DNA from 2 places in the Anoxybacillus sp. TBDG-1 genome. Region 1 is predicted to be linked to the other one. Evidence: riboswitches for the same ligand, from Rfam matches in the RefSeq annotation. Region 1 holds a riboswitch; the other holds the start of a gene.

The links. A riboswitch is a leader RNA that binds a small molecule or an ion and turns the genes downstream of it on or off. The one in region 1 is predicted to bind thiamine pyrophosphate.
Region 2: it holds a riboswitch for thiamine pyrophosphate, as region 1 does, so the genes downstream of both, thiC (phosphomethylpyrimidine synthase ThiC) here and thiM (hydroxyethylthiazole kinase) in region 1, are expected to answer to the same signal.

Annotation. Positions count from the first base shown of each region.
Region 1 is NZ_JBTZSY010000002.1:54,849-62,538, forward strand. It holds gene ACYQY7_RS01190 (hypothetical protein) at 1-90, shown strand, start outside; gene ACYQY7_RS01195 (ATP-binding protein) at 68-460, shown strand; gene ACYQY7_RS01200 (STAS domain-containing protein) at 457-750, shown strand; gene ACYQY7_RS01205 (SpoIIE family protein phosphatase) at 804-1,940, opposite strand; gene ACYQY7_RS01210 (enoyl-CoA hydratase) at 2,036-2,797, opposite strand; gene thiE (thiamine phosphate synthase) at 2,884-3,537, opposite strand; gene thiM (hydroxyethylthiazole kinase) at 3,539-4,333, opposite strand; TPP riboswitch at 4,391-4,506, opposite strand; gene hcp (hydroxylamine reductase) at 4,670-5,959, shown strand; gene ACYQY7_RS01230 (thermonuclease family protein) at 5,989-6,516, opposite strand; gene ACYQY7_RS01235 (histidine phosphatase family protein) at 6,513-7,139, opposite strand; gene ACYQY7_RS01240 (ABC transporter ATP-binding protein) at 7,190-7,690, opposite strand, start outside.
Region 2 is NZ_JBTZSY010000014.1:46,099-53,788, reverse strand. It holds gene ACYQY7_RS06215 (GNAT family N-acetyltransferase) at 1-303, shown strand, start outside; gene ACYQY7_RS06210 (gamma-glutamylcyclotransferase family protein) at 374-835, shown strand; gene ACYQY7_RS06205 (gamma-glutamylcyclotransferase family protein) at 847-1,239, shown strand; gene ACYQY7_RS06200 (TlpA family protein disulfide reductase) at 1,369-2,376, shown strand; gene ACYQY7_RS06195 (DUF779 domain-containing protein) at 2,661-3,005, opposite strand; gene adh (aldehyde dehydrogenase) at 3,051-4,571, opposite strand; gene thiC (phosphomethylpyrimidine synthase ThiC) at 4,734-6,362, opposite strand; TPP riboswitch at 6,471-6,585, opposite strand; gene ACYQY7_RS06180 (PH domain-containing protein) at 6,675-7,127, shown strand; gene ACYQY7_RS06175 (PH domain-containing protein) at 7,117-7,690, shown strand, end outside.

The DNA.
Region 1 (7,690 bases):
CGTCTCGAGCATCAAGGGGATTATAAACATCCTTATATAAAACAACTTTTGATTCAATTAAAAAACAATGATTCAAGCTCAACTAAATGAAACAAATTATAGCACAATGATTTCAGCGATGCTCGAGCAAATACATGGTCATATTCAACTGGACGAAATACAAAAATATACAATTCAATTAATATTATGGGAGCTCGTCTCAAATGTTATTCGACACTCTACAAAAAAATATGCTGCTGTACAAATCAGTTGGTCAGATGAAGCAATCATCATTGAAGTCATTGATGAAGGAGACGGCTTTCAATGGGAGGAGAAACTCAACGCTCCTCCTCCTGATTTAACTCATCAAGGAGGACGCGGACTTTTTCTCGTTCAACAGCTTGCTTCCCATTTTTCATTTGACGAAAAAGGAAAACGCGCCGTTGTTATTGTCGCACGAAATAAAGGGGGAGAAATATGATCGACGTTGTTACATATGATGATAAAATCGTTGTCTCTTTTCAGCAAGATATTAACTTTGAAACATCACGCATCATGGAAGAAACAATTCAATCACAGCCGTGGGAAACATCTCATTTACAAATCGATTTATCTGCTGTTCGATTTATTGATAGCTCAGGCGTTCGTTTGCTGATTAGCTGGTTGTATCCATTGAAAGATCGAATGCGTATTGAAATGACAGGCGTTTCAGCACCTATTAAGCATATATTATCGATCTGTCAACTTGATCAATTTGTAGACATCAAATAAGTAGGTGCCCTGCTACTTTCAGGGCACCCGTTTTTTTAAAAGATAGATGAGCCTTATTTTACATGAATAGAGACGAATGTAACATCGTCATTTCCTTTATCATATTGTGCTTTTTCATTTATTTTTGTTACCATCTCATCAAACGTATGAGCCGTTTGCATCATATCGGCAAGCTGATTTGCACATTCTTCACCTAACACGTCGATTAATCCGTCTGTGTAAATCATAAGATAAATGTCATGTTGAAACGAAACCGTCCCTTTTTTATATGGAGCATTTGGTACAATGCCAATTGGAATGCCCCCCTCTTTAAGAAACATTGTTTTTCGATTAGTCATCAATATGGCTGGAGGATGGCCTGCGTTTACATATTCAATGACTTTCCTTTTTACATCAATTGTTCCGTAAAAAGCAGTAAAGTAATGTTTCGTTTCCTTTCCAAACAATTGAAAAGCATGTCGATTTAATTCATGCACAACAAGAAGCGGGTCTGTCACTTTCGTCATTAAGCCGTGTAATAAAGAACGAATCGACATCGCGACAAGTGCAGATGCAACGCCGTGCCCCATGACATCAATCACAATAAAAGCATACATATGCGGACAAACTTGTTGCCAAAAATATAAATCACCAGATAGTTGTGAAGAAGGAATATACGTCCCGACAAAATGAATATGTTCATTATTCAGCGGTTCAGGAAGTAAACCTTCTTGAACGAGTCGAGCTAAGTGTAAGTCTTCATTCATCTTTTTTTGCATCGTCCACATATGCCGATAACTTTCCATATATGCTTCGTTCGTTCGCTTCAGTTGATCCATCGTTTCTTTTTGGCGATATGCCAATTGAACACGCGAAACGAGTTCGACCATGGTGAACGGCTTACGAATGTAATCAAACGCCCCCGCTGCAAATGCCTCTTCTAATTTTTGTTCATCATCGTAACCGGTAACCATTAATACAGGAACGTGCTGCAATTGCTCATGTTGCTTCAATCGACGACACCATTCAATACCGTCTGTTTTTGGCATACAAATATCCATTAAAATGACATCGACATGTTGAGATAAAATATATGCATACGCCTCGTCCGCATCTTCAAACGGATGAATGGAAATGCCTTTAATATGTTCGAGCATCGCCTCCATCATTTCTAATGTCGGCGCGTAATCGTCAATAATCACTACTTTCATCTTCAGCCGCCCTTTTCGTCATATTTTCTATATCTCATTTATACACGTCACAGTCTCAAACAGGCTAGGGCAAAGATGAAAGTTTTTCAAATTTTTTATTTTCCGCTAAAATGCGGGCGACGCTTCTCTAAAAAGGCACGAATACCTTCTTCGTGATCTTTTGTTTTACGCATTTCCGCTTGATACGCCGTCTCCATTTGCAACGTGTTCAATAACTGTTCTTCACTTAAATAAGCATACAACTGCTTTGTTGCAATCATCGCACGAATCGGCTTTGCTAGCCACTCCGTTACTTTTTGTTGAATCGTTTGCTCATCACCGATTTCATCAATAAGTCCCACTTCATATGCCTCTTGTGCACCCATTACTTTTCCTTCCCATATGATTTGCTTCGATTTGATATCACCAATTTTTCGTTTTAAAAAGAAATGCCCCCCACCATCTGGAACTAAGCCAATACCGATAAAATTCATTGCAACGCGCGCTTGTTCGTTTGCGATCACATAGTCACAAGCAAGCGCTAAACTAAATCCTAACCCTGCAGCTGCACCGTGCACGTAACTGATCGTTAGTTTCGGCAATTGATGTAACATTATTGCAATTTGTTTAATCGTTTCCATCACTTCTATGAATGAATGTTCATTCGTTGACTGCAACATCGTTTTAATGTCTCCCCCTGCACTAAATCCTTTTCCACGCCCACGAATGACGACAATATCCGCCTCGCTTTTTTCCACTTCTTTTAACGCTTGTAACAGCTCCGCTAACATTTTCTCGTTTAAAGCGTTCAGCGCATCTGGACGATTCAACTCAATTGTTGCAACTCGATCTTCATATGACAATACGATATGTTCCATCTTTCCCATCTCCTTCTTTCGTATGTTCGCTGTTTTTTTCGACATATGTGGGTAAAATCCTGCACAAAAAATAGAAAAAGACGACACTATCTGTCGCCTTTTCGTTTTGCACACATAACAATCTCATACAGTCTTTTTGTTTGTTCACGAATTTGTTCGGCACGACAAATGGCGGAAATGACGGCAATTCCGTCTGCCCCCGCTTCAATCACTTGTTTTGCTGTTTGGTGTGTAATTCCTCCAATCGCAACGAGTGGAATATGTTTTTCGTGCGCACGAATATGTTCAATCATCGTCAGTCCACATGCTTGTTTGGCATCTTCTTTTGAAACAGTTGGGAAAATGGGACCTAATCCAACATAATCGGCGTGAGCAGCAAGCGCTTTTTTTACTTCAGTCAAGTTGTGAACAGATACCCCTAAATATTTATTCCCTATGCGATTGCGAACGCGTTCAGCTGCTTCGTCCTCTTGTCCGACATGAATACCGTCTGCCTGTAAGGCAAGTGCTAAATCAACATCATCATTTACAATAAAAGGAATGTTGTGAGCACGGCATCGCTCAAGCAACTTCTCGGCTAAACGATATTTTTCAACTCCTGTCAGTGCCCCTTTTCCTTTTTCACGAAACTGAAACATCGTAATGCCGCCTTCGATCGCTTCATCCAGCACAGCAAGCGGATCTTTCGTACAATCGACGCTTCCCATCACAAAGTATAAAGATAGTTTTTGTTTCATCATTTTATTCCCCTCGAATGTGTGCGTATTCATTCACTTCTTCTGCGCTCGTTTCGTATAAAGCATTAAGAAATGCAAGCTGAAAAGAACCAGGCGCTTTGGCGTGTTTCGCTGCTTTTTCAGCCGCTACACCGTAATAAGCAAGCGCAGCGACAGATGATATGATCACATTTTCTCCTACGCCAGCAAATGCGCCTAATATTGCACTTAATAAGCAACCTGTTCCGGTTACTTTCGTCAACATCACATCACCGTTTGAGACGATCATTACTTTTTCACCATCTGTCACCACATCATCTTTCCCGGTCACAACAACTGTACAACGAAACATACGCGCTGCTTTTTTCGCTACATGCACGAGATCCCCTTGCACATCCCCTGCATCGACTCCTTTTGTGCGTGCTTGTTCTCCAGTAATGCTTGCAATTTCTGATGCATTTCCACGTAAAATCGAAATGTTCACTTCGTGTAATATACGTTTTGCTGTTTCGGTGCGATACACCGTCGCACCTGCCCCAACAGGATCGAAAATAACAGGGATGTTTGCTTCGTTTGCTGCTTTCCCGGCAACAACCATCGCTTCTACGTCTGTTTCGTTTAATGTACCGATGTTTAACACTAAAGCACGAGCTAAACGAACCATATCCGCTACTTCTTCTTTTGCATACGCCATAACAGGAGATGCACCTAGAGCAAGTAAACCATTCGCAACAAAATTGGTCACCACGACATTTGTTATATTGTGTACAAGCGGCGATTCCTCTCTCACACGTGTTAACCATTGTCCTACATTCATCATTCATTCCCCCCTTAAAAAATAAAAAACTAGTCGGACAGAATCGACTAGTTTGCATACCGAAAACATAGCCTACTTCCCTCCGCTGGTACAAACCAGATCAGGTTCAAAGGGTTGGAAAACTGATTGCGCGTTTCCCTCTCAGCCATCGCCATCCGGCACCCCTAGTAGTTTAGTTGATTCAATTTTCTTTCATTTTAATACATTCTTTCTCGTCATTCAATATGGAATATTGTCAAATGTTGTTCACATTTTTATATGAAAGTGTGATATGCATCACTTACGACGTACGTATTTTTCCCTATTGTTAAAGTGTTAATAAGAAAAGGAGGGGTTATGATGTTTTGTCACCAATGTGAACAAACACCAATAGGGGGATGTACAGTTGTCGGTGTTTGCGGCAAAGATGAAACCATTGCAAGTTTACAAGATACGATTGTGTTTGCGCTAAAAGGAATTGCAGCATATCGCACGCATGCTCATCAACTTGGATATACCGATCCATTTGTAGATACAACGACACATGAAGCGTTGTATATGACACTAACAAACTCTAACTTTAACGTGCAAGAACATATGGACATGGCGATGAAAGTCGGAAAAGCTGCTATTCGTGTCATGGAATTGCTCGACCGAGCACATACAGAGCGACTCGGCATTCCTCAACCTGTTCGCGTAACGCAAAATAAAATTGAAGGAAAATGTATTCTCGTTACAGGACATAACTTATTTGCCCTTGAACAACTACTAAAACAAACAGAAGGAAAAGGAATTAACATTTACACGCATTCTGAAATGTTGCCTGCGCACGGCTATCCACAATTAAAAAAATATAAACATTTAAAAGGGAATGTCGGAAAAGCATGGTACGACCAACGTCGTCTATTTGAAAAATTCCCTGGCGCCATTTTAGCGACAACAAACTGTGTCATGCCGATTAAAGGCTCGTATGCTGATCGCATGTTTTCATACGATGTAGCTGGATTAGAACATGTACAAAAAATCGAGAATGACGATTTCACGCCGTTAATTGAGAAAGCGTTACAACTTCCAGAAGCAAATATCGAATCAGACGAAACATTAGTTACTGGTTTCCATCACGAAACGGTCATTCAAATTGCGCCAGAAATTATTCAAGCTGTAAAGGAAGGAAAAATTGAACGCTTTTTCGTCATCGCAGGCTGTGACGCGCCTGGAAAAGGCGGCGAATATTATCGTTCATTAGCGACGTCTTTACCGAAAAACACAGTTATTTTAACGACATCTTGTGGAAAATTCCGCTTTAACGACGTAGATTATGGTGTCGTTCCTGGTACAAACATTCCGCGATATATTGATTTAGGACAATGCAACAACTCGATTTCGACAGTAAAAATTGCGATGGCGCTTGCAGAAGCGTTTGGCTGTGAAGTGAATGAACTGCCTGTCAGCATCGTCCTTTCATGGTTTGAACAAAAAGCGGTTGCCATCTTACTCGGATTGTTTAGTTTAGGCATTCAAGACATTCGAATTGGACCGAAAGCACCGCACTTTATTTCTGAAGGCGTACTACATGTACTACAAGATATGTTTGGTCTCAAACTCATCGGCGATGTGGAAGAAGATATGGAAGCGATGCTCGCACATTAAAAGGGCTGTTTCATTCAGCCCTTTTATATTCATGAAGCTTTGTCGGGCCATACGCTCATATTAAATCCTTTTTCTGTTACGTATCCATCCACACTCCAAATACGCTTTTTCGCTTTTTTTGCTTGTTCTTGCGCCTTATATAATCGCTTAGCATATTTCGTATCCGGCTCAAATACGTATGCAACACGTGCCAGCCCTTCCTGTACAATTTTTTCTTGATACAAAGTTCCATCCTCCAACCATATGTACGCAAGCAATCGACCGTAGCGATCATACGGTTGTTCTTTCGCACTTAATTCGACCGTCACTTTTTTGTGAAGAAGGACATCTTTAGCAAATTGCTTTGCTTCTTCACCATACGCCTGTTTTTCACGATACGTTTCTGGCGTGTCAATGTTTAATAGACGAACGGTTACAATCTCCCCATCTTTTTTTATTTTGATTGTATCCCCATCAACAACATATTGTACTGTCGTAACAAACGTCGTTCCTTTATTTTGCTGTACACAACCGCTAATCAAAAAGATGATTGTAAATAAAATAAGCCATTTTCTCATAAATGTGTCATCTCACTTTCAAGATGTGAAATATCTGACTCACATTCTATATTCCACTTTCCTCCTTCAAACGAAACGATGGTCACACTCGTACCGTATACACGGCTATTTTTCCATAACTGTGCGAGCGTTTGCTGTTTCCAATATACAAGAAGCGTACGAATCACCATACCGTGTGTAACGACAAGAATATGACCTTCTGAATGAGTATCGGCAATATGCTGAATGGCAGCGACAGCTCGACGTTGCACATCAAGAAACGTCTCGCCAATGATCGGCTTGTATGCATCTGGGTTATAATAAAAATGATAATGATTTTGCTCGTCTACTTGGGCAATTTCTGCAATTGTTTTTCCTTCCCAATGACCTAAGTAAATTTCACGTAGTCGTTCATCAAAATATATTGGCACATGACGTTGCCCTAACACAATTTGCGCCGTTTCTTTTGTTCGATCGCTCGGGCTACAATACAGAGCCGTAAACGGGACAGTACGTAAACGTTCCTGTAAAAGTGTCGCATGTTTTCTTCCTGTTTCAGTTAAAGATGAATCTTTCCATCCTTGCATGCGTTGTTGTGCATTCCACTCGGTTTCTGCATGGCGAATGACGTATAACTTTAACATCTCTCAATCCTCCTCGAAATGAAAAAAGCAAGCTATATTCGCTTACTTTTTCAGTATGACATATGTTGTGAAATTTGTGCAAAAAATATCGATTCTAACGACTTTCCGTCTTGACAAAGTGTAGAAACCGAATCGTATATGAGCATTTGTCCTTGATGAATAAACGCGACAGTATCTGCAATTTCTTCAACCATTGACAACATATGCGTTGAAAAAAGAATAGCTTTCCCTTTTTCTTTTTCAGAACGAATAAGCCGTTTAAATTCCCATACCCAATACGGATCTAAACCGTTTGTTGGCTCATCCAAAATAAGCAATGGGGCGTCCGCTAAAAGCGCTTGCGCAAACGCAAGCCGTTGTTGCATTCCTTTTGAATACGTCTTTACTTGTTTATGTCGATCATTTGTTAATCCGACAGCATCCAAACATTGTTTGACCCGCTCGTCTGTTGCTCCTTGCCATCGTCCGAATAAAGATAATACTTCATAACCTGTGAACAGGGGGGGGAATTGCAAATGGTCAGGCATAAACGAAAACCATTGCTTGTCGTT
Region 2 (7,690 bases), on a different contig from region 1:
GATATGCTTGTCAAATCGTTAGAGACGAACACAGGTCGCACGTATTATATCGAGGAGGATGGCCGCATGGTGTCGTCTGTCTCGACAACTGCAGAGAATACGCTGTCTGCGATGGTTGTCGGTGTTTGTACGGATCCGAATGATCGTCAAAAAGGGTATGCAAGCGAAATAATGAAACGTGTCATCCAAGACTATATTCGCGCAGGCAAAACGTTATGTTTATTTTATGATAATCCGAGTGCAGGACGTATTTATAAACGACTTGGTTTTTCCGATATCGGCATGTGGACGATGTATGGGTGACATATGGTTTTTGTTTGCGGTTTTGCGTATATGTTGACACATATAAACAAAATGAAAGGTGCGGATGCATATGCCATTATATTTTGCGTACGGTAGTTGCATGTCGTTTTCGGACTTAGAAAGAACGACAAGTTTTGAGTACGTTGGAACGGGGATTGTTTTCAATTATCGCCTCGCATTTTCGGTATATTCGCGTACGAGACAAGGTGGGGTCGCTGATATCGTATATGCTCCGGGGGAAAAAGTGGAAGGAATTTTGTTTGAAGTGCCGGACTTTAAACAGTTAGACAGACGAGAAGGCCATCCGAATTTTTATCGGCGTTGTGAAATTGAAGTGTGGGATGAACAAGCGAAAACGATGCGAATAGCTAGTACGTATGAAGTCGTTCACAAAAAAACAGCTGAAATTCCGCCGTCTCGTGAGTATGCGAACATTTTGCTAGAAGGGGCGAAACGATTGTCTGAGCCATACCAGCAACAGTTGCAAGCACATATTTTTTCACTTTGGGGAAAAGAAAAAACAACCGAGTAAGGTGAGCGAAGATGAAATCGTTTCAAGTGTTCGTATACGGGACGTTGCTGCAAGGGGAGCCGAATCATCATGTTGTTGCCCCGTATGTTGCACATATCGAGAAAGGTGCTGTATGTGGTTGGCTTCATAGCGTTCATGATTTGTATCCGGCTTTAGTGCTTGATCCGTCTGCTCCTCCTGTGGACGGGGAATGGCTGACGGTGAGCGAAAAAGGACTAAGGGCAATGGATCGGCTTGAAGGATATTACGGAGAAGGAAAGCACAACGATTATGAACGAGTATTCGTGACAGATGTAAACGGAAAGACGGTCGGATTTGTGTATGTATACCCAAGCGAGCGAGCGAAACATTTGCCGCGAATCGGCACGTCGTGGAGGGCGTATAGGCAGTCGCGAAAAACATAAGAGACAAGAGAAGCGTGAAGTTTGCAAGTTTTTGACGCACTTCACGTTTTTCTATTGTTACATATGTGAATATAATAGAGGAGATGGATGCGTTCACTGAAAAAATGGAAATGAAGAGAGGGAAATACGGTGCAGCTTGGAGCGGTTGTCATTCAAGGAGAAAATGTATTACTTATCGTCAATTTGCTTATGACGTACGTGTTTTTTTATTACGGTTTGTTCGTTTTAAAAGCGAAACGAGATGTGATGGATGTTATTTTCAACAGTTTCATATATGGTTTGGTCATATGGAAATTGAGTTACGGTATTGTGCATCCGAACGTGGTGTTACAAAATCCGTTAACGCTCGTTTATTTCAACGGTGGCGTTGTTGGCCTTGTTTTAGCAGCAATATTTATTGTCGTGTATACATATTGGCAACTGAAAAAACAACACATTTCGTTCGATGTTTATATTCGTTCAGCTACTCCTATATATTTCGGGTACTGGGTCGTATTCAGTATGGTGAAAGGAAGTGAATTTTCGGAACAGCACTTCATTTGGCTACAAGCTATCGTAGCTCTTATTTTTTTCGTTGTCTCTTCCCGTACAAAAACGACGCAAAAGTTCGGACAATTGCTTGTTTTGTTCCATATTTTTGCCTTTATCTTTATATTCGCACCAATATCGGATACGACAAATGAAGGCACGTCAGAGCAATCGAGTACAAACGTTGGAATTGATGTTGGAGAAATGGCTCCGGATTTTGAATTAATGACATTAAAAGGAGAAAAAGTACAGTTGTCTCAATTTCGGGGGAAGAAAGTGATTTTAAATTTTTGGGCGTCGTGGTGTCCTCCGTGCCGCGCAGAAATGCCAGAGATGCAACGATTTTATGAACAGCATGGACAACATGTCGCCATTGTAGCTGTCAACTTGACGAATAAAGAAAAAAATCATCAAGCCGTTGAGACGTTTATTAACGAAAAAGGAGTGTCATTCGATATTATGTTTGATGAGCAAGGAACGGTTAGTAAAACATATGAAGTCATCACCATTCCGACTTCGTACATTATTGATGAACACGGAGTCATTCTCCATAAACATGTGGGCCCCCTTTCATATGATATGATGAAACGAACCGTTTTGTCGGAATGAGCTCGGTCGTTTCGTATGTTGAGCGAACAGCTTTTATATCTGTTCGCTCATTTGGTGCGCTCGGCATGGGTGCAATCTCTAGGGTGAAATAGTCGAAAAGGGTACTGGCGTATTTCAAATAGCCCCATCTTACACAGAACCCTTGGAAACTCCTATTGGAATGACCAAGGTCTCAAAAGTCTACAAGAACGTTATGAATTCTTGCGTTATTGATCTTGATTCAACCGCCGTATACGGAACCGTACGTACGGTGGTGTGAGAGGACGGAGGTTAATCACCTCCTCCTACTCGATTGAATCAAACATTTTTGATCTTGTTAAAAAACGCACCCCTTCGGATCCTTCAAGAGAAAACATACCGCCGCGACCAGGTACAACATCAATAATGAGTTGTGTATGTTTCCAATATTCGTATTGAGCAGCGTGTATATAAAATGGGCATCCTCCGATTTCCCCAAGCAACACGTCCGACTGTCCGATGATAAACTCCCCTTGTGGATAGCACATTGGTGAACTTCCATCGCAACAGCCGCCCGATTGATGAAACATAAGCGGACCGTACTTTGCTTTTAATTGTTCAATAAGTTGCAGTGCAGCATTGGTCGCGATCACTTTCGGTTGCATGTGCATCATCCTTTCAAAAAAGGCAGCGCTTTTGAGACGCTGCCTGAACGATTAGAAAAATCCAAGTTTTTTCGGCGAATAGCTAACAAGCAAGTTTTTCGTTTGTTGGTAGTGATCGAGCATCATTTTGTGCGTTTCGCGACCGATTCCTGACATTTTATATCCGCCAAACGCTGCATGCGCAGGATATGCGTGATAACAATTTGTCCACACGCGTCCAGCTTGAATGCCCCGACCAAAGCGATAGGCTGTATTCATATCGCGCGTCCATACACCAGCACCTAGTCCGTATAATGTATCGTTTGCGATGGACAACGCTTCTTCTTGATCTTTAAATGTTGTGACAGACACTACTGGACCGAAAATTTCCTCTTGGAAAATGCGCATCCGATTATGTCCCTTGAAGACAGTCGGTTTCACATAATAGCCGCCTTGTAAATCTCCTTCTAACATATTGCGTTCGCCACCGATGAGAAGTTCAGCGCCTTCTCGTTTGCCGATGTCAATGTATGACAAAATTTTCTCTAGCTGTTCGGATGAAGCTTGGGCGCCAATCATTGTGCTCGTATCGAGCGGATTACCTTGTTTAATTTGTTTGACTCGCTCTAATGCCCGTTCCATAAATACGTCGTAAATGGATTCTTCGATTAATGCACGTGAAGGGCATGTACAAACTTCTCCTTGATTTAAAGCGAACATCGTAAATCCTTCAAGCGCTTTATCAAAAAATTCGTCATCTTTCGCAGCGACGTCCGCGAAGAAAATGTTTGGTGATTTTCCGCCGAGTTCAAGTGTGACCGGAATTAAATTTTGAGATGCATATTGCATAATGAGACGTCCTGTCGTCGTTTCGCCGGTAAAGGCAATTTTTGCGCTGCGCGGGTTAGAAGCGAGCGGTTTGCCAGCTTCAAGACCAAATCCGTTGACGACGTTGACAACTCCTTTTGGTAGTAAGTCTTGGATGAGCTCGATCAGCACGAGAATTGATGTTGGTGTTTGTTCGGCTGGCTTTAGTACAACGCAGTTGCCAGCAGCTAAAGCAGGTGCAAGTTTCCAAGCTGCCATTAAAATTGGGAAATTCCACGGAATAATTTGTCCGACAACGCCGAGCGGCTCTTTAAAATGATAAGCAACGGTATCGTTGTCAAGCTCCGCTAATGTGCCTTCCTCAGCGCGAATGCAACCAGCAAAATACCGGAAATGATCAATGGCTAAAGGAATGTCAGCTGCACGTGTTTCACGAATGGGCTTTCCGTTTTCCCACGTTTCCGCCACAGCAAGCATGTCTAAGTTTTCTTCCATTCGGTCTGCGATTTTGTTTAACAGGCGTGCCCGCTCGGCAACAGATGTACGCCCCCATGCTTCTTTCGCTGCATGAGCTGCATCGAGTGCCAATTCAATATCGGCAGCTTTTGAACGAGGGACTTCGCAATATACTTGTCCAGTGACTGGCGAAATGTTCTCGAAATATTCCCCATCAATTGGAGGTACCCATTCTCCTCCGATGAAATTTTCGTATCTTTTTTTAAATGTAATGAGTGAGCCAGGTTGTCCAGGCTGAGCGTAAATCATTTGAATTCCTCCTTTTGTATCCGTTTTCAAAAAACAATGGATGACCAAGTCTGATACAAATGATATGTGTCCATTTTGTGAAATATGATAAATAAAAAATGTCTCATATTTTTGTTTTATTTAAAAAGGGGCTTTTTGGATCAGCCCCTTGTAACAAATAAACTAGCCTCTTCGAAACGTTTTTTGTAGTTGATGCGAGATATTCATTGAACAAAATTTAGGACCGCACATTGAACAAAAGTGGGCAAGTTTTGCTCCTTCAGCTGGTAATGTTTCATCGTGATACTCACGTGCACGTTCAGGATCTAAAGACAAGTTAAATTGATCGTACCACCGAAACTCAAATCTTGCTTTTGACAAGGCGTCGTCTCGTTGTTGTGCATTAGGATGTCCTTTGGCCAAATCAGCTGCATGAGCGGCAATTTTATAGGCGATGACACCTTGGCGCACATCTTCTTTATTCGGTAAACCAAGATGTTCTTTCGGAGTGACATAGCAAAGCATAGCTGTACCATGCCAACCGATAAGCGCTGCACCGATGGCAGAAGTAATATGATCGTAGCCTGGTGCAATGTCGGTAGTTATAGGACCTAATGTATAAAAAGGTGCCCCGTGACAAATTTCAATTTGTTTATCGACATTTTCTTTAATTTTATGCATTGGAACATGTCCGGGTCCCTCAATCATAACTTGAACATCGTGTGTCCAAGCGATTTTTGTTAATTCTCCAAGTGTTTGCAATTCGGCAAATTGAGCTTCATCGTTTGCATCCGCAATAGAACCTGGACGTAACCCATCGCCAAGTGAAATAGCAACATCGTAAGTTTTTACAATTTCACAAATCTCTTCAAAATGAGTGTATAAAAAGTTTTCTTCATGATGTGCTAAACACCATTGTGCCATTATTGAACCGCCACGCGAGACGATGCCTGTTGTTCGATTGATCGTCAATGGAATATAGCGAAGTAGCACACCTGCATGAATGGTGAAATAATCCACACCTTGTTCCGCTTGCTCGATTAATGTTTCACGATAAATGTCCCATGATAAATTTTCAACAATACCGTTCACTTTTTCTAATGCTTGATAAATCGGTACAGTACCAACTGGAACAGGAGAGTTTCGAATGATATATTCTCTAGTTTCATGTATAAATTTTCCGGTTGATAAATCCATGACTGTATCTGCTCCCCAGCGAATTGCCCAGAGCATTTTTTCAACTTCTTCATCCATTGAAGATGTAACAGATGAATTTCCAATATTTGCATTAATTTTTACATGAAACTGACTTCCGATAATCATCGGTTCACTTTCCGGATGATTAATATTAGCTGGAATGATTGCTCTACCTGCCGCAACTTCTTGTCGAATAAATTCTGGATTCATTTGTTCACGTATTGCAACAAACTCCATTTCTGGTGTAATAATCCCTCGTTTTGCATAGTGCATTTGTGTAACAGTTTTTCCTTTCTTTGCGCGGAATCTTCTGCATTGGAAAGGTAGGTTTGTGTTAAATGGCTGAGTTTTGTATTGTTCTACATCGCCGCGTTCTTCTATCCATTTTTCTCTTAATTTTGGCAGTCCTTGATGAATGTTCGGTTCAAACTGTGGATCAGTATATGGCCCGCTTGTATCATATACTCGAATTGGTTCATTATCCGATATGTTTGTCTCTGTTTTCGTTCGTGTGAGTTGAATTTCACGCATCGGAACAAGAATGTCTTCGCGTGTCCCTCTCACATATACTTTTTTACTTGAAGGAAATTGCATGTTAGAAAATAAGTCATTCATTTTCACTCGCTCCTTTTTCATTTTTTAGTTGGAGCAATGCCAATACGTAAAAAAATCAGGTTCTGTAACGAGAACCTGATTTTGTCCGCAAATAGTACAAGCAAAAAACACTCGCACCATCTACTTCCCTACGCTGGCATCACCCAGATCAGGTTCAAAGGGTCAAAGAACTTTTGCGCGTTCTTCTCTCAGTCCAAGCTATTGGACACCCCTAGTAGATGAAAAATTATGAACTTTAAAAATAATTTAACATATGATAAAAATGTTGTAAAGTTATATATGATAAACCTGTTAGAAAAGAGGATGTGAAAGATGAAAAACAAACTTTCTGAACGGGCTGTGTCTGTATGGCGGATATATGAAGCCATTCGTTTAATTATTTTTTTGCTTTTGTACGTGATTACTAGTTTTTTCGTTCCAACATGGATTGTTTGGGTGTTAGTTTTTTTATGGATTGTAGACGCTATTTTATTCGTTTTTTTCGTTCCACGATGGAAATGGGAACGCTGGCGATATATGATTCGCGATCGAGAAATTGAACTCGAGCACGGAGTATGGATTCGAAAGCGTACCCTTATTCCCATCCATCGCGTTCAACATGTCGATGCAAAGCAAGGTCCGTTAGCTAGAAAATATAAACTTGCTTCCATTTACATTTATACAGCGGCAACAGCGCATGAAATTCCATTTCTTGATGAACAAGAGGCAGAAACGCTGCGTGATTACATTTCTTCTTTAGTAAAGGAAGATGACTATGACGCATGAGACGAAACGGTTACATCCGATTGCGATTGTCATTTACACGATGAAGCGGTTGAAACAAGGACCTTTTCTTGCCCTTGCCTTACTGATTGCGATAAAAGAGAAAACAGGTAATCCTTTTGCTGATTGGTCGCCGTTGTTTTTATTTCTTTTATACGCTATGTTTGCTGGATATATGTCATGGAAGCGATTTACATATCGTTTAGAAGAAAATGACATGTATATTGAACAAGGGATATTTGTAAAAAAGAAACGGTATATTCCGTTTGAGCGTATTCAAGGTATTTCACATTCGTCAGGGGTGTTACAGCGGCTTGTAGGTGTTGTGCAAGTACATATTGAAACAGCTGGAAGGCAAATTGATGAACCGGAAGTCGTGTTGCCAGCCGTTTCAATAGAAGAAGCCAATCAAATCGAGCGTGCAATACGCAAATTAAACGAAGGGAACTTGCTCATAAAGCATGAGACAGATGTTGTATTTACACTTCGTTTTGGCGACGTGCTTTTTTTAGCTGTAACAAGCGGCGGCGCTTTTGGTGTTATTGCGGCGATCGGTGCATTTCTTT